4 regions of the Nocardioides sp. dk884 genome follow, and region 4 is predicted to be linked to each of the others. Evidence: predicted binding sites of a transcription regulator. Region 4 holds the regulator's gene; each other region holds the start of a gene.
The links. Region 4 encodes LexA, which represses DNA repair genes until DNA is damaged. Its sites were predicted from a motif close to TCGAACANNTGTTCGA; they were not measured.
Positions count from the first base shown of each region.

Region 1: ruvC (crossover junction endodeoxyribonuclease RuvC) is a predicted target of LexA. The motif match lies at 2,407-2,422, and genes of this name have one in related genera.
Region 2: GFH29_RS07255 (HNH endonuclease signature motif containing protein) is a predicted target of LexA. The motif match lies at 2,626-2,641, and genes of this name have one in related genera.
Region 3: GFH29_RS07795 (HNH endonuclease signature motif containing protein) is a predicted target of LexA. The motif match lies at 1,696-1,711, and genes of this name have one in related genera.

Region 1 covers NZ_CP045649.1:2,324,262-2,328,638, forward strand. The annotation lists gene yajC (preprotein translocase subunit YajC) at 1-9, opposite strand, end outside; gene ruvB (Holliday junction branch migration DNA helicase RuvB) at 149-1,219, opposite strand; gene ruvA (Holliday junction branch migration protein RuvA) at 1,224-1,832, opposite strand; gene ruvC (crossover junction endodeoxyribonuclease RuvC) at 1,829-2,389, opposite strand; gene GFH29_RS11255 (YebC/PmpR family DNA-binding transcriptional regulator) at 2,492-3,256, opposite strand; gene GFH29_RS11260 (metallophosphoesterase) at 3,365-4,377, opposite strand, start outside.
Region 2 covers NZ_CP045649.1:1,490,861-1,495,237, forward strand. The annotation lists gene GFH29_RS07245 (glycerate kinase) at 1-600, shown strand, start outside; gene erpA (iron-sulfur cluster insertion protein ErpA) at 717-1,079, shown strand; gene GFH29_RS07255 (HNH endonuclease signature motif containing protein) at 1,306-2,613, opposite strand; gene GFH29_RS07260 (hypothetical protein) at 3,198-3,461, opposite strand; gene GFH29_RS07265 (carbohydrate kinase family protein) at 3,525-4,377, shown strand, end outside.
Region 3 covers NZ_CP045649.1:1,599,240-1,603,616, forward strand. The annotation lists gene GFH29_RS07795 (HNH endonuclease signature motif containing protein) at 383-1,567, opposite strand; gene GFH29_RS07800 (hypothetical protein) at 1,814-1,966, shown strand; gene GFH29_RS07805 (FAD-binding oxidoreductase) at 2,006-3,370, opposite strand; gene GFH29_RS07810 (putative quinol monooxygenase) at 3,393-3,716, opposite strand; gene GFH29_RS07815 (ABC transporter ATP-binding protein) at 3,904-4,377, shown strand, end outside.
Region 4 covers NZ_CP045649.1:3,600,179-3,604,555, forward strand. The annotation lists gene GFH29_RS17165 (hypothetical protein) at 318-647, shown strand; gene GFH29_RS17170 (LysM peptidoglycan-binding domain-containing protein) at 757-1,104, opposite strand; gene lexA (transcriptional repressor LexA) at 1,461-2,183, shown strand; gene GFH29_RS17180 (MXAN_6640 family putative metalloprotease) at 2,446-3,936, shown strand; gene GFH29_RS17185 (ATP-dependent DNA helicase) at 3,976-4,377, opposite strand, start outside.

The DNA of each region.
Region 1 (4,377 bases), 1.3 Mb from region 4:
AAACTCCAAGACGAAACCTCTCGAACGAGTGTGGGAGGGGGCCCGCGGTCGCGGAGGGGCGCGCGGGGCCGACGGCAAAGTGTAACGGTGGCGTCGCCGGCCCGGGGGCATCCCTGCGGAAGCGGGACACACCAGTTCGGCGCGTGCCTCACTCCTCCGGCAACGGTACGTCGCCCAGGTGGGCGGGTGCGGCGAGACCCAGGTGCCGCCAAGCACCCGCCGTGGCGACCCGGCCGCGGGGCGTGCGGGCCAGGAAACCCATGCGCACCAGGAAGGGCTCGGCGACCTCCTCGACGGTCTCGCGCTCCTCCCCCACGGCCACCGCCAGCGTCGAGACGCCGACCGGCCCGCCGCCGAAACGCCGGCACAGGACGTCGAGGACCGCGCGGTCGAGCCGGTCCAGGCCCAGCGCGTCGACCTCGTAGAGGTCGAGCGCGGCGCGGGCGACCTCGAGGGTCACCAGCCCGTCGGCGCGCACCTCGGCATAGTCGCGCACCCGGCGCAGCAGCCGGTTGGCGATGCGGGGCGTGCCGCGCGAGCGCGAGGCGATCTCCGCGGCCCCCTCCGCCTCCAGTCGTACGTCGAGGAGCCCGGCGGAGCGGTGCACGATCCGGTCCAGCTCGTGGGGCTCGTAGAACTCCAGGTGGGCGGTGAAGCCGAACCGGTCGCGCAGCGGACCGGGCAGCAGGCCGGCGCGGGTGGTCGCGCCGACCAGGGTGAACGGGGGGATCTCCAGCGGGATCGCCGTCGCGCCCGGGCCCTTGCCGATGACGACGTCGACGCGGAAGTCCTCCATCGCCATGTAGAGCATCTCCTCGGCCGGCCGGGACATGCGGTGGATCTCGTCGACGAACAGCACGTCGCCCTCGTTCATCCCGGACAGGATCGCGGCGAGGTCGCCGGCGTGGGTGATCGCCGGGCCGCTGGTCAGGCGCAGCGGCGCGGACATCTCCGCGGCCACGATCATCGCCAGCGTGGTCTTGCCGAGCCCGGGCGGACCGGAGAGCAGCACGTGGTCGGGGGCGCGCCCGCGCTGGCGGGCGGCCTCGAGCACCAGGCCGAGCTGGTCGCGGACCCGGGTCTGGCCGACGACCTCGTCGAGGGTGCGCGGGCGCAGCGCGGCCTCGATCGCCCGCTCGTCACCATCGGCCTCGGCGGTGGTCAGCGAGCGCAGGTGGCTGTGCTCGGCCTCCTCGAGCTCGTCCTCGTGGAACGGCACGGCCTCAGGCCTTGCTCAGGGCGCGCAGGGCCGAGCGCAGCAGGGTCGCCACGTCGGGGCTGGGACCGGCCTCGGGGGCGACCGCCTCGACCGCCTGGTCGGCGTCCTTGGCCGACCAGCCGAGCCCGACCAGGCCCTGGAGCACCTGCTCGCGCCAGGGGTCGACGGCCGGCACGGCACCCGCCGCGCGGCCGCCGACGGGGGCGCCGATGCGGTCCTTGAGCTCCAGGATGATCCGCTGGGCGCCCTTCTGGCCGATGCCGGGCACCCGGGTGAGGGTCTTGACGTCGTCGGAACCGATCGCGCGGCGCAGGTCGTCGGGGGTCAGCACCGCGAGGATCGCCTGGGCCAGCTTGGGGCCGACGCCCGAGGCGGTCTGCACGAGCTCGAAGACGGCCTTCTCGTCGTCGTCGAGGAAGCCGAAGAGCGTGAGGGAGTCCTCGCGCACGACCATGCTGGCCGACAGCGTGGCCCGCTCCCGCGAGCCCACCCGCGGCGACAGGGTGGCGAGGGTGCCGGGGGTGCAGATCAGCTCCACACCGATGCCGCCCACCTCCAGCACCGCACTGGTGGGGGTCACCGCGGCGACCTCGCCACTGACGAACGCGATCATGCTCTGCTCCTCGCAGGTCGGACAGGGGCCTGGCGCTGGGTCTGGCGCTGGGCCGTGGCGAGCGCGGCGTCGATGCGCGCCTGCGCCCCGCCGCGCCAGATGTGGGTGATGGCCAGCGCCAGCGCGTCGGCGGCGTCGGCAGGCTTGGGCAGCGCGTCGAGGCGCAGGATGCGGGTGACCATCGCGCCGACCTGGGCCTTGTCGGCGCGACCGTTGCCCGAGACCGCGGCCTTGACCTCGCTGGGGGTGTGCAGCGCGACCGGCAGGCCGCGGCGAGCCGCGCACACCATCGCGATGCCGCTGGCCTGGGCGGTGCCCATGACGGTGCTGACGTCGGAGCGGGCGAAGACCCGCTCGATCGCCACCGCGTCGGGGCGGTGCTCATCGAGCCAGGCGTCGATGCCCTTCTCGATGCTCACCAGCCGCTCCGGGACCGCGAGGTGCGCGGAGGTGCGCACGACATTGACGTCGATCAGCGTGAGCGGTCGCCCGACCTCACCCTCGACCACGCCGACACCGCAGCGGGTCAGACCGGGATCGATCCCGAGCACGCGCATGGACGACCAACCTCTCCTCGAACGTCTGTTCGGGGACCACGCTATCCGGCCGCCCCGGGCGCGCCGACACCGACACGCCCGCAGGGCCTCACGCGTGCGGGCTCACTCCTCCAGCTGGGCCATCACGTCGTCGGGGACGTCGACGTTGGTGAAGACGTCCTGCACGTCGTCGAGGTCCTCGAGGGCGTCGACGAGGCGGAAGACCTTGCCGGCTGCCTCGGCGTCCACCGGGATCTCCAGGCTGGCGACGAACTGCACGTCGGCGGAGTCGTACTCGATGCCGGCGGCCTGCAGCGCCGTGCGGACCGCGACCACGTCGGTGGCCTCGGACTGCACCTGGAAGGACTCCCCCAGGTCGATGACGTCCTCGGCGCCGGCGTCGAGGGTCGCCTCGAGGATGTCGTCCTCGCTGACCTCGCTGTCCTCGTGGTGCTTGGGCACCATCACGACGCCCTTGCGGTTGAACAGGCGCGAGACCGAGCCGGGGTCGGCGAGCGTGCCGCCGTTGCGGGTGACGGCGGTGCGCACCTCCATCGCGGCGCGGTTCTTGTTGTCGGTGAGGCACTCCACCAGGAAGGCCACGCCCTGCGGGCCGTAGACCTCGTACATGATCGTGGAGTAGTCGGCGCCGCCGGCCTCGGCGCCGGAGCCGCGCTTGACCGCCCGGTCGATGTTGTCGTTGGGGACCGACGACTTCTTCGCCTTCTGGATCGCGTCGAACAGCGTCGGGTTGCCGGTGGGGTCACCGCCGCCCATGCGGGCCGCGACCTCGATGTTCTTGATCAGCTTGGCGAACATCTTGCCGCGCTTGGCGTCGATGGCCGCCTTCTTGTGCTTGGTGGTGGCCCACTTGGAGTGCCCAGACATGCGTCCCTCTTCTGCTCGCCGAATCGGTTGTCGATCCTACTCGCGTCTGTGACCGACGTCGTAGGACGTGCCCCGAAACGCACGTGGGCGCCCCGGCCGTACGACGTCTCAACCCGCGTGGAGCGTGACCACGGTGATCTCCGGTGCGGCGCCGGTGCGCACCGGCGGCCCCGAGGTGCCGAAGCCCCGCGAGGTCACGACCGTGACCCCGTCGACCTCGTCGACGCCGGCCAGCGTCGGCTGCTGCAGCGTCACCAGCCAGCCGAACGGCCACAGCTGGCCCCCGTGGGTGTGCCCGGACAGCTGGAGGTCCACCCCTGCGTCGGCGACCAGCTGGCGCGGCTCGTGCGCGACCAGCACCGTGAAGTCGCCCGGGTCGGTCCCGGCCAGCGCGGCGCGCGGGTCCGGTGCCAGGTCGCCGGTGCCCACCTCGTCGTGGATGCCCGCGACGCTGATCTCGTCGCCGTCCCGGGTGAGCACCACCCGCTCGTTGCGCAGCACGGTGATGCCCAGGTCCTCCCAGCGCTCGAGGTAGGCCGCGGCGTCGCCGGTCTCCATCTCGTGGTTGCCCGAGACCGCGAGCACCCCGAGCGGCGCGTCGAGGTCGGCCAGCGGCGCCAGGTCCGGGCCGGTGTACCGCTCGCGACCGTCGACGAGGTCGCCGCCGAGCACGACCAGGTCGGGGTCCTCGGCGTTCACCATCTCGACCGCTCGCTCCACCCAGGCCCGTCCGCGCACCGCCCCGACGTGCAGGTCGGTGAGCAGCACGACCCGGGTGCCGTCCCAGCCCGGCGGCAGCGCCGGGTCCACCACCTCATACGAGGTGACGTGGGGGCGCTGGGCCACCACGGCGCCCACGGCGACCACCGCCACCGTGGCCAGCACCACCGCCGGTGTCCCCCACCGGAGCATCCACTGCCCGGCCGCGGGGCCCCGCACCAGGCTCGTCACCAGCACGAGGACGGCGAGCAGCACACAGCCGAGGGTGAGGTACCAGGCGAGCGCGAACCAGGCCAGGCCCAGCCACACCAGCGGGCGCCACGGCGCCGGGTCGATGGTGCGGTAGGCGAGGTTGGCGGCCGCGCACAGCAGAGCTCCCCCGCCGAGCACCACCAACGAGG
Region 2 (4,377 bases), 2.1 Mb from region 4:
ATCACCGCCGTCGACCTTGCGGCTGCGCGTGCCCGGGTCGCGGGGGTGGAGCTGGTCGCGGCCAGCGACGTCGACAACCCGCTCACCGGGCTCTTCGGCGCGACGAAGGTCTTCGGTCCCCAGAAGGGGGTGCCGCAGGACCGCCTCGTCGGGGTCGATGCGTGGCTGGAGGGCTTCGCCGAGGCCACCGACCGGCGCCTGTCGCTGGCCAAGGGGGCCGGCGCCGCCGGTGGCCTCGGCTTCGCGCTGCTGCTCCTCGGTGGCACCCGCGAGCCCGGGCTCGGCCTGGTCTCCGCGGCCGTGCGGCTGCCCGAGCGGGCCCGTGCGGCCGACCTCGTGGTCACCGGCGAGGGTGCCTTCGACATCAGCAGCCGCGCCGGCAAGGTCCCGTACGGCGTGGGTGAGGTCGCGGCCGAGGCGCTGCGCCCCTGCGTGGTGCTCGCCGGCAAGGTGCAGGTCGGGGCCCGCGAGATGCGGACCCTCGGCGTGGAGTCGGCGTACTCGCTGGTGGACCTGGTGGGGGAGGAGCAGGCGTTGGCCGAGCCCGCCGCTGCCCTGGAGCAGCTCGCGGCCCGCGTGGCCCGCACCTGGTCGCGCTGAGCCTGCGAGGCTTTCTCGGGCAGGCCAGTTCTTGGCGGACCGGCGAGGAATATCCGGGTGTGTGCGACGATTGACGAAGTACCAACCCTTTGTCTTTCTATCTGGGAGCTGCACACATGACCGAGCAGGTGGACACGACCACTGAGCGTCGTACCGACCAGATCAACCTGAGCCCGGTGGCGGCGGCCAAGGTGAAGAGCCTCCTGGCCCAGGAGGGTCGCGAGGACCTCCAGCTGCGGATCTCCGTGCAGCCCGGTGGCTGCTCGGGCCTGCGCTACCAGCTCTTCTTCGACGAGCGCACGCTCGACGGTGACGTCGTCACCGACTTCGACGGCGTGGCCGTCGTCGTCGACCGGATGAGCGTTCCCTACCTCAACGGCGCGATGATCGACTTCGTCGACAGCATCGAGAAGCAGGGCTTCACCATCGACAACCCCAACGCGACCGGTTCCTGCGCCTGCGGCGACTCCTTCCACTGAGTCACCGCTGACGCTGGATCGGCCGGCCCGCACCGCGGGCCGCTCGACCCGGACACCCTCGACAGCCCCCGCCGCAAGGCGGGGGCTGTCGTCGTCTGTGGGGAGGCCGCGCCGATGATTCGAGCGGGGCCGGTGGCCGGGGGCGGTCCGGTGGTCGGGGCGCCCGATTGCCGGGCGCGGCCGGTTGAGGTTGTCGAGGCCGTCGCGGGCGGGGTCTCGACCGATCTCAATCGTCCGGTGGGTGCGCGGTGACGAGGCGCGTGGTGCCACTGTCCTTGATCAGGTGCAACCCGTGCGGGGATCGCCAGACGTAGGTGGCCGCGTCGGCCTTGTCATAGGTCCAGGCGGTGTGGGTCTTGGCCCGGTGATGTCGGCGGCAGAGCGGGGCGAGGTTGCAACTGCACGTCGGGCCGCCGGTCGGGCTGGCGCCGTGGGCGACGACGTGGTCGGTGTCGCAGCGGCGGGCGAGGCGCTCGCACCACGGGAAGGCGCAGACCGGCTGGGCCAGACGGGTCTGCTCGACCAACCGGTCGGGGATCGCGTAGGCGTCGGTGTGGTGGTGGGCCTCGAGGTCGATGATCGGCTTGATGACCACCTGGGCGTCGCCGCTGCACCACTCGCGGACCTGCTCGGTCGACACGATGCTGCGGGTCTCCTCGACCTGCGCAATCCCGGCCTCATCACGGGAGATCGCTGCGTGGGAAAGGTGCACGTGGATGACGACCTGGCGGGGCTTGACCACCGGTGCGGCACCGTCGCCGGCCTCCGCCCGGAGGTCGAAGGCGAGCTGGCGCCGGGCGAGCTCACCGGCGGCCATGGATCGGCGCACGTCCAACGACTCGGTGGATCCGAGGGCCGCGAGCTCCTCGGCGCCCTGCCGGATCGCGGTGTCCAGGTCGATCGCGTCGGCGAGGTCGAGGACACCTTCGACGTGGACGGTGCCGTCGTGGGTGGCCTCGCGGGTGTGGACGTCGAAGCGGCGTCCCTCGGCAGCGGCGAGACGTTCCTTCTCCGCACCTTCGGGGTCGAAGGCGACGCGGGCCTGGTCGACGAGCCGTTCGATCCCGGCCCAGCTGATCTTCCCGACGAAGGCGGCGAGCTGGCGGTCAACGAACTCCGCGCCGTCCATCGGCAGCGTGGTGGTCAGCTGCGCCAACCGCCGGGCCTTCCACAGCGGGACCTTGCCGGCCCGGACCAGCTTCCAGGTCCGCTTCAGCCGGTGTGCCAGCTCCAGCGCATCACCGACCAGCGCCCGCGCGGAGTCGGTCGACATGCCGATCGCGGCACCGAACTCCATCGGCGCGAACTCCGCCACCAGCGGAGCACCCTCCCCAGCAAGGGGCACCGCGAGCTCGCCGAAGACCAACCCGGTGGTCGGCGCCTCGGCGACCGACTCCTCCGGGTGCATCGACGCCCACACCAGAGCGGCCTCTAAGACCTCGATCTCCGCCCGCTGGGCGGCAGCCCGGCGGCGCTGTGCGAACGCCAGCACGGCGGCTGGGGTGTCGCAGTCGGGGAGTTCGGGGGAGGCCATGCCTCATCTTACCCGAACACACGTTCGAGAACAAGGGCTTTTCCACCGGTCGCTGATGATGATCTCGTCGCAGTCGTTGACCACGAGGACCTGACGCGTGGTCGACGTCGATCTTGGAGGAGGCGTTGTCGACGTGGATGGTGCCCGCGGTGCTCACCGTTCTGATGCGCGTGTCGGCGGGTAGGTCTGGGGCGGCTTCGGCCGGTGTCGCCCTTAGCTTCGCGGGACTCGACCCCCGGGCGTCGGGGGCCGGGGCTCGAGCACCGCAGTCGGCGCGTCGGTCTTCGCGCGGTAGAAGTGCCACCACCAACACCACCCGAACCGTCACCGATGTCTTGAGACATGACACCACCGTGTTTCAGGTTCCTCGACCGTGGTCTCGGCAAGCTCGACCAACGGGGTGCCGCTCGATCGTCGGATCGCCGTCCGGCGCGTGCCCCTGCGCGACACCAGCCCCCGCCGTACGACGGGGGCTGGCGCGGTCGGTGGCGATGGGAGGGGGGAGGGTGCCACCGACTCGAGAGCCGGGTGTCGTGGCTCTCGCTCGTCCGGGCCGCCGGCGTGCCTGCGGACCGGAGCGGTCGTCAGTCGAGGTGCAGGTGCAGCGCGTTGGCGAGGCGCTGCGCGGCGGCGGAGACCTCGATGCCGCGCTTGGGCTGCTCGGCGGGGTAGTCGGCGAACAGGATGCTCGGGGCGGGGCGCACGGCGGCGCGGGCGGCGCGCTCGAGGTCGCGGCCGCGGGCGCCGGCGGGGAGGTTCGCGGAGGCCGCGCGACAGTCGGCGTGCATCTCCTGGAGCGTGCCCAGATCGTCGTAGGCGGGGCGTGCGGCAGGCGGGAGGGCGGTCATGTCGTCGACGCTAGGGGCTACCGCAGGGTAGAGACAGCGGTACCGACGGGTAGTGTCCGCGCCATGTCTCTGCTGATCGCCGGATCGATCGCCACCGACCACCTCATGTCGTTCGGAGGGCGCTTCGAGGACTCCCTCGTTGTCGAGCAGCTGAGCAAGCTCTCGGTCTCCTTCCTCGTCGACGACCTCGAGATCCGCCGCGGCGGTGTCGCGCCCAACATCTGCTTCGGGCTGGCCGGCCTCGGTCTGCGCCCGGTGCTGGTCGGCGCGGCCGGCGAGGACTTCGCCGACTACCGCTCCTGGCTGGAGCGCCACGGCGTGGACTGCTCGCACGTGCGCATCTCCGAGAGCAAGCACACCGCGCGCTTCGTGTGCACCACCGACACCACGATGGCGCAGTTCGCCTCCTTCTACCCCGGCGCGATGAGCGAGGCCCGGCTGATCGAGCTGGAGCCGATCGTCGCCCGGGTCGGGGCCCCGACCTACGTGCTGATCGGCGCCGACGACCCCGACGGCATGCTGCGCCACACCGAGGAGTGCCGCCAGCGCGGCTACCCGTTCATCGCCGACCCCAGCCAGCAGCTGGCCTTCGGCGAGGGCGACCTGATCCGCCAGCTCGTCGACGGCGCCGCGATCCTGCTCACCAACGAGTACGAGTCGCACCTGATCGAGCAGAAGACCGGGTGGTCGGCCGACGACGTGCTGGCCCGGGTCGGCATCCAGGTCACCACCCTCGGCAAGGACGGCGTGCGCGTGCTGCGCAAGGGCGAGGAGCCGATCGTGGTCCCCGCGGCCCGCAACGTCACCGCCATCGAGCCGACCGGCGTCGGCGACGGCTTCCGGGCCGGTTTCCTGGCCGCCTCCGAGTGGGGGCTCGGCCTCGAGCGGGCCGCCCAGGTCGGCTGCGTGCTCGCCG
Region 3 (4,377 bases), 2.0 Mb from region 4:
CTCCAGGGCGTGGATGTCGGTCGCAGGCTACGGGCTCGCGCAGCGGGGTCGGCGCAGCGAAACGCAGTGGCTGCACCGGTCGCTTGGTGCGTTGAGACGAGGACGCGGGCCGAGTTCGTCCTCGAGCTCGAGCGCCCGGTCCGCGCGAAGCGCCGCGACGGTGCGCACCGTGGCCGCCGTGTGCGTGCACCCCAGCTGGGCCACCGAGGCCACCATCACGATCACCGCACTGCGGTCCCTGGCCCGCCGGCTCCAAGCACTCACGGCCGAGGCCGTCACCAACCCACACCTCCGCGCCATAGCCCTTGACCAGCCAGAGGAGCGTCCCAGGCAGGGGTGTGGCCCCGCCGGCGTGGTGCCGGCGGGGTCTGGGGCGGTCGATCTATTCGTCAGGCGGGTGGGCGGTGACGAGGCGGGTGGTGGTGCGGTCCTTGATCAGGTGGAGGCCGTGGGGTGATCGCCAGAGGCAGGTCGTGGCGTCGGTCTTGTCGTAGGTCCAGGCGGTGTGGGTCTTGGCCCGGTGATGTCGACGACAGAGCGGGGCGAGGTTGCAGCTGCACGTAGGCCCGTCGGGACCATGGGCGGTGACGTGGTCGGTGTCGCAGCGTCGGGCGGGGCGTTCGCACCACGGGAAGGCGCACACCGGCTGAGCGAGACGGGTCTGCTCGGCGAGCCGGTCCGGGATCGCGTAGGCGTCGGTGTGGTGGTGGGCCTCGAGGTCGATGACCGGCTTGATCACGACCGGGGCGTCGCCGCTGCACCACTGGCGGACCTGCTCGGTCGACACGATGGACCGGGTCTCCTCGACGTGGGCGATGCCTGCCTCATCACGGCTGATCGCGGCGTGGGAGAGATGGACGTGAATCACGACCTGGCGGGGCTTGACGACCGAAGCGGCGCCGTCACCTGCCTCGGCGCGCAGGTCGAACGCCAGCTGCCGGCGGGCGAGCTCACCGACGGCCATCGAGCGGCGCACGTCCAACGACTCCGTCGACCCGAGAGCCGCCAGTTCCTCGGCGCCGTGCCGGATCGCGGTGTCGAGGTCGACTGCGTCGGCCAGGTCGAGAACACCCTCGACGTGGACGGTGCCGTCGTGGGTGGCCTCGCGGGTGTGGACGTCGAACCGACGCCCGTCCGCAGCGACGAGGCGCTGCTTCTCCGCACCTTCGGGGTCGAAGGCGACGCGGGCCTGGTCGACGAGCCGCTCGATCCCGGCCCAGCTGATCTTCCCCACGAAGCCGGTCACCTGGCGGCCCACGAAATCGGCACCGTCGAGCGGCAGGGTGGTGGTCAGCTGCGCGAGTCGCCGGGCCTTCCACAGCGGCACTTTGCCGGCGCGGACCAGCTTCCAGGTGCGCTTGAGCCGGTGGGCCAGCTCGAGCGCGTCACCGACGAGCGAGCGGGCGGAGTCGGTCGACAAGCCGAGCGCGGCACCGAACTCGATCGGCGCGAACTCCGCGACCAGCGGGGCACCTTCACCAGCCAGCGGCACCGCGAGCTCCCCGAACACCAGTCCGGTCGTCGGTGTCGCGTCGGCGACGGACTCTTCGGGGTCATCGACGCCCACACCAGGGCGGCCTCCAGGACGTCGATCTTCGCCCGCTGGGCTGCGGCCCGGCGGCGCTGTGCGAACGCCAGCACGGCGGCTGGGGTGTCGCACTCGGGGAGTTCGGGGGAGGCCATGCCTCATCTTACTCGAACGTGTGTTCGACGAAAAGAGATTGGGCGGAGCCGAAAGGTAGAGACTCTTCGGCAGGCGCGACCACGGACTCCCGCCCATGACCTCGCTGCTGCCGGGTACCGGGGAAGGATGATGACGACCACCCCTCCCGCACCTGAGCCCGACGTCGTGCCGTCCAACCCCGAGCCTGACGTGGTGCCGTCCCCGATGCCGCCGGCGGAGCCCGGCGAGGACCCGGGGGTGCCGCCGGCACCCGGCCCGGACACCGAGCCGGCGCCGGTCTGACCACCGGTCCGAGCAAGCCCGAGCAACCCCGAGCAGCGGCTAGTCCTCGGCCCCGAGCACACAGCCGGGGTTGAGGATGCCGCGCGGGTCGAGCGCGTCCTTGACGGCGCGCGACATCGCCAGCGTGCCCGGGTCCAGCTCGCGGTGCAGCCACCCGCGCTTGAGGCGCCCGACACCGTGCTCGCCGGTGATCGTGCCGCCGAGCTCGAGGGTCGCCTCGGTGATCGCGTCGAAGGCCCGGCGGGTCGCGGCGGCGCCCTCCGCGGAGCCGTCGTGGACCAGCGTCGGGTGCATGTTGCCGTCCCCGGCATGGCCGAAGACCCCGATCGTCACGCGCTCCTGCGCGGCGATCGCCTCGATGCGCCGCACCAGCTCGACCACGCGCGAGCGCGGCACACAGACGTCGTCGAGCAGCCAGCTGCCGAGTCGCTCCAGGGCCGGCAGCGCCTGACGGCGGGCCTCCAGCAGCGCCTCGGACTCCGCGTCGTCTTCGGCGACCGCCACGTCGAGGGCGCCGTGATCGGCGCAGGTCCGTCCTGCCGCGGCCACGGTCGCTGTGGCGTCCGGGTCGTCGGCCTGGAGCAGCAGCATCGCCGCCGGGTCGCCGAGCCCCATGCCGGTGAGCTCGTCGACGGCGCGCAGCGTGGTGCGGTCCATCAGCTCCAGCATCGACAGCGGCGTCGCCGACGCCGTGAGCGCCGCGACCGCGGCGCCGGCCGCCTCCAGGGAGGCGAAGGTCGCCACGGCTGTGCGCGCCGGAGCGGGGGCCGCGAGCAGCCGCACGGTGACCTCGGTGATCACCCCGAGGGTGCCCTCCGAGCCCACCAGCAGTCGAGTGAGGTCGTAGCCCGCCACGCCCTTCGCGGTACGCCGCCCCGGCCGCGCCACGGTCCCGTCGGCCAGCACGACCTCCAGGCCCAGCACGAAGTCGCCGGTCACGCCGTACTTCAGGCAGCACATGCCGCCGGCGTTGGTGGCGACGTTGCCGCCGATCGTCGAGAACGCCACGCTGCCCGGGTCGGGCGGGTAGAAGAGCCCGGCCGCGCGCGCGGCGGCGCGCAGGTCGGCGGTGACCACCCCCGGCTGCACGACCGCCACCCGCTCGACCGGGTCGAGCTCGAGGATCCGGTCCATCCGCGCGGTGCTCAGCACCACGCTTCCGGCCGGCGCCTGCGCGCCGCCGCTGAGCCCGCTGCCGGCGCCGCGGGGGACCACCGGCACCCGGTGCTCGTGGGCCAGCGCCAGCGCGGCCGCGACCTCGGCGGTGGCACGGGGGCGCAGCAGGCCCGCCGGGCCGCCGGCGCCGCCGCCCTCGGAGGCGTCGCCGGCGTGCGCCGCGACGACGTCCGGGTCCTCGACGTACAGGTCCGGGCCGAGGGCGGCGAACGGCGACCCGTCGCTCACCGCGCCGCCCCGGCGTCCGGCGTCACTTGACGGCGAGCTCGCCGAGCTCGGACCAGCCGGTGCCCGGCACCTCGGTGCTGACGATGCGCGGCGTCTCCACGAGGTACGGCGGCAGCTCGCGCTGTGCGGCCTTGAAGTGGTCGGAGGACACGTGCACGCCGCCGGCGTCGCCGTCGACGAACGCCTCGGTGAGGACGTACTCGTTCGCGTCGTCCAGGCTCCGCGACCAGTCGAACCACAGGCAGCCCTCCTCGGCACGGGTGGCTTCGGTGAAGGACCGGGAGATCTCCGGCCAGTTCTCGGCGTGTTCGGGCTTGATGCGGAACTTCGCGGTGATGAAGATCAAGGCTGCTCCTCGGCAGGGGGCGGACGAAGGGATCTGACCTTAACCAGCCCGCGCGGTGGACGGCCATGGCCCACCGGGCAGGCCCCGGACCGCTCCCGCCGCTGTCCTGCTCGGGGCGCCGGAATACCGTGGTGGCGACCCGGGTTGGCCCCGAGGCGGAGCAGCCGATTCCACGGACAGGAGCAGGGTGAGCGAGGAGCACGGCACGCGACGCGGCACGACCTGGGCGGGGTTCCGGGTGCTGGGGGTGGCGATCCGCCGCGAACCCTTCGTCTTCACGCTCTCCACGCTGGGCAGCGTGCTGTTCGGCGCACTCACGGTCGCCGACGCCTGGGTGCTCGGCTGGGCCACCGACCACGCGGTGCTGCCCGCCTTCGAGAACGGCGAGATCGGGCCCGGCGTGCTGGTCGCCGTCGTCGCGCTGTTCCTCGGCGTGGCGCTGCTGCGCGCGGTCGGCATCGTCGCCCGACGGCTCGGCGCCGGCATCATGCAGTACCGCATGCAGGCGCACACCCGGCGCGCGGTCACCCGCCAGTACCTCGCGCTGCCGATGGAGTGGCACCAGCGCCACCCGACCGGCCAGCTGCTCTCCAACGCCAACTCCGACGTCGAGGCCGCCTGGGCGCCGATCGCTCCGCTGCCGATGGCGGTCGGCACGCTG
Region 4 (4,377 bases):
TGTAAGTACTAGATGTAGGGGTAACCGTACGCGTGCGGCGGATCCTCTGCAAGCCCGCGCGACACGATCGAGGCCCCCGGTACGGACCGCCTTCGAAACCGCAGGTCAGAGCCCTGCCAGCCTTCGCCGGACGCCGGCGCGACACCGCAAGCGGCACGGATCAGGCGCGAATCGGACGCCGCACGGACGTGGCTCAAAAGGGGCGGGGTCGACGTGCGGGTCGCCGAGCGCCCGGGCGCGCGATCAGCGACAATGACCCCGTGGCAAGCAAGGGCAAGCGGGCGGGTTCGAGGCGGGGCACCAAGAAGACTCCGACGGTGCAGCCACGCCTGCTCGCCCTGGCCGGAGGCGTGACGCTGGCCGTCATCGCCTGGGGATACCTCGTCTACGCCGCGATCGACTTCGGTGCCAGCGCGCGCGGCGGCGACTCCGGAGGCTGGTGGCTCCTGGCGCTCGCCTCGACCGGCGCCGTGGCCTGCCTGTTTGTGGCCCTCATGCTCATCGCACGCCTGCTGCGCGAGCTCTGCCTCACCTCCGGCCCCTCCTCGTCGCCCGATCCCGCAGCCGCCCCGACGCAGGACCCCGTCGCCGCGAGCACCCCGGCGACACGCACGACGGTGCCAGGCGGACGACGCGCGGCCCGCTGAACGACCTCGACCTCGAGGAACGACCAGGGGGCGGAGCCATCAGGCTCCGCCCCCTGTCTTCCCCTGCTCGCCGGTCGGGGTCGAGGCGACCGGCGATGTCTGGCGTGCCTCAGCTGGTGGGCACCGCGAGGCGCTGACCGGCGACGAGCATCGTGGAGTCGAGGGCGTTGAGCCGCTCGATGTGGCGCATCTCCTCGCGCACGTCACCGTCGTCGCTGAGCTCGGCGGCGATGTCCCACAGGGTCTGACCGGTGCCGACCGTGATGATCTCCGTGGGCTCCGCCGAGCCCCTCTCCGCCGTCGCCATCGAGCCGCCGGCGAGGGCGAACCCGACGCCCAGCAGGACCGCCACGCAGAACAGGAAGACCACCACGCGGCCTCGGCGGGTCAGCCGCACGGACCGGCCGGTCGCCGGACGAGAGGTGATGATCATGGTCGTGGGGTTCAGCGTGCTCATCGTGGCTCCTGGGGAAGTGGTGTCAGCCTCGGATCGCGGCGTCGAGAAGATGTCTAACGCCCGCCACCGACAGTCCCGCCGAAACGGGACCGGATCGACGTTCGACCAGACGTTCGATCGAACACATGTACGACGCTAGAGCAGGTGTTCGAGGAACGCAAGCATCTGGGCGAACGAATGTTCGACGCATCGCCCGTCTCGGCCGCGCAGGCAGGCCCGCGACACGCACTTCGAACAGATGTTTGAACTCTGGGGGTGGATGTCGCTACGGTGGCCCTCACGCCACCGGACCCGGGACGACGCCCGATCCGCCGGAGGCGCGGACAACCCGGACGACGACCCGAGGGAAGGCACAGATGGCCAAGAAGAAGAGCGACGGGGTCGCTGAGCTCCCCGACGGTCCTGCTGACGCGACCGGACTCACCCCGCGCCAGGTGCGGGTGCTCACCCACATCACCGACTGCATCGAGAAGCGCGGCTACCCGCCGAGCATGCGCGAGATCGGTCAGGCCGTCGGCCTGACCAGCTCCTCGAGCGTGGCGCACCAGCTGAAGGTCCTCGAGCAGAAGGGCTTCATCAAGCGCGACCCGCACCGTCCGCGTGCCCTGGAGGTGTTCCTGCCCGAGGTGATGGCCGCCCGCAAGGCCATGTCCTCGGGCGAGGGCTCCTCGGTTGACGAGACCGGCATCGGCGACAGCGTGCCGGCCCCCTCCTACGTGCCGGTGGTGGGCCGTATCGCCGCAGGCGGGCCGATCCTCGCCGAGGAGCGGGTCGAGGACGTCTTCCCGCTCCCACGTCAGCTGGTCGGTGACGGACAGCTGTTCCTGCTCGAGGTCTCCGGTGACTCGATGATCGACGCGGCGGTGTGCAACGGCGACTACGTGGTGATCCGCCAGCAGCAGACCGCCAACAACGGCGACATGGTGGCCGCTCTGATCGAGGGCGAGGCCACCGTGAAGACCTTCCAGCGCAAGGACGGCAAGGTCTGGCTGCTCCCCCACAACGACGCCTACGAGCCCATCGACGGCACCCACGCCTCGATCCTGGGCAAGGTCACCGCGGTCCTGCGCCGGGTCTGAGGTCCCTCGCGCCGGGTCCGTGGCGAGTCCGAGCCGGGCCGGCACGGGGTGACAGGATCACCTCGTGCCAGCCCCTCGCGCCGCCCGGCGGCGCCCGTCCTCGCCCGGCCCCTGCCGAGCACGCGCCCTGGGCCTTCCAGCGCTCTGCCTCGCCGTCCTCACCGCCCTCGCCCCGACCCCGGCACACGCCGATCCCGGCCCGCCTCGCTCGGCTGGCCCCTCGGCTGGCCCCGCGACCGGCTCGGCGACGACCCCGCTGAGCGTGCCCACCGAGGCGGTGCCGCTGCGCCGGGCCCGGGCCGCCCTGGCCGGGGCACGCCGCGCGCTGGCCCCCGAGTCCAGCGGCCTGCGCGCTGGCGACGCCACGATCGCCCTGCGGGACCTGGCACTCACCCTGGATGCCCTGCCGGCCGGCGAGCGCGCCGCAGCGCGACGCCTGCTCGCCCGACCCACCGACGGCCGCGCGGATCCCGCCGGTCACGGGTGGGGCCCTCGCGCCGCACCGCGGGTGCGCTGCACCGCGGTCCTCTGCGTGCACTGGGCGTCGAACCCGGCGAGCGCGGACAGCCCCGACCTCGCCGACCTCTCCGGCAACGGGGTGCCCGACCAGGTCGACCTGGTGCTGGACACCCTCGTCTCGGTGCACGCGCGCCTGCGGTCGGCGGGATACCGGGCGCCGCTCGGCGACGGCCCGCTCGGCGGTGACGCCCGCACGGACATCTACCTTGCCGACATCGGCGACCAGGGGCTGTACGGCTACTGCGCGAGCGACGCTCCTGTCCCGGTCATCGGCGCCAACGCCCGTGCGGCCTACTGCGTGCTCGACGACGACTACGACGGCACGCAGTTCCCGGGCAACACGCCGCTGGAGAACCTCCAGGTGACAGCGGCCCACGAGTACTTCCACGCCGTGCAGTTCGCCTACGACGCCACCCAGGACGCCTGGCTCATGGAGGCCACCGCCGCCTGGGTCGAGGACGAGCTGTTCGACGACGTCGACGACAACCGCCAGTACCTGCACCGCAGCCCGCTGCGCCAGCCGAGGCGTTCCCTGGACGACCGCGGCCGGGCGGACCGCGCCGACGCGCTGCGGGTCTACGGGAGCTGGATCTTCTTCCGTTGGCTCGGCGAGCGGCTGCCGACCGCGCAGGGGGGTCTGGCGACAGTGGTCCGCGACATCTGGGAGGCCGCGGACTCCACAGGGCCGCACGTCCAGGACCACTCCCTGGCCGCGATCAGCACCGTGCTGCGCGCCCGCGGGACGACCCTGCCCGCGGCGCTGGCGGGCTTCGCCGCCGACAACCTCGCCCCCGCGGCGTCGTACGACGAGGGGCGGGGCTACCCCGCGGCCCGGCCGGTCGCGGCGCTGGGCGTCGGCCGGGCCGCCGTCCGGCACCGGGTGCGCCTGGACCACCTCGCCTCGGCCAGTGTCCGGCTCACCCCGGCCACCACGCTGCGCGGGCGCGGATGGCGGCTGCGACTTCGCCTGGACCTGCCGCCACGAGCCAGCGCGCCGGCGGCCGTGGTGACCACGCTCGCCGCCGACGGCACCCGCACCCGGCACCGCGTCGCCCTGGACCGCACCGGCGCAGGACGGATCGCCGTCCCGTTGGCGGGGGTGCGCCACGTCGACGTCACGCTGGTCAACGCCAGCACCCGGCTCACCTGCTGGCGTGGCAGCCGCTTCTCCTGCGCGGGCACACCGACCGACGATGCTCGGCGCTTCTCCCTGGTCGCTCGCGCGGTGCGTTGAGCCGACCGCCGACCGGCGACCGACGGTCGACGGCGAGCCTCAGGCGGTCGGCTTGCCGGCGAGCCGGGCCAGCGCCTGGCGCACGATCCCGGGATCGGTGGTCGTCCACATCGACGGCAGGCTGGCCTTGAGGAAGCCGCCGTAGCGGGCGGTCGCCAGTCGGGGGTCGAGGACCGCGACCACACCGCGGTCGGAGGTGGTGCGGATCAGGCGTCCGGCGCCCTGGGCCATCAGCAGCGCGGCGTGGGTGGCGGCGACCTGCATGAAGCCGTTGCCGCCGGCCTTGTCGGCCGCCTTCTGCCGCGCCGACATCAGCGGGTCGTCGGGTCGCGGGAACGGGATCCGGTCGATCAGCACCAGCTGGCAGGTCTCGCCCGGGACGTCGAGGCCCTGCCAGAGCGTCAGCGTGCCGAACAGGCAGGTGTGCGGGTCGGCGACGAA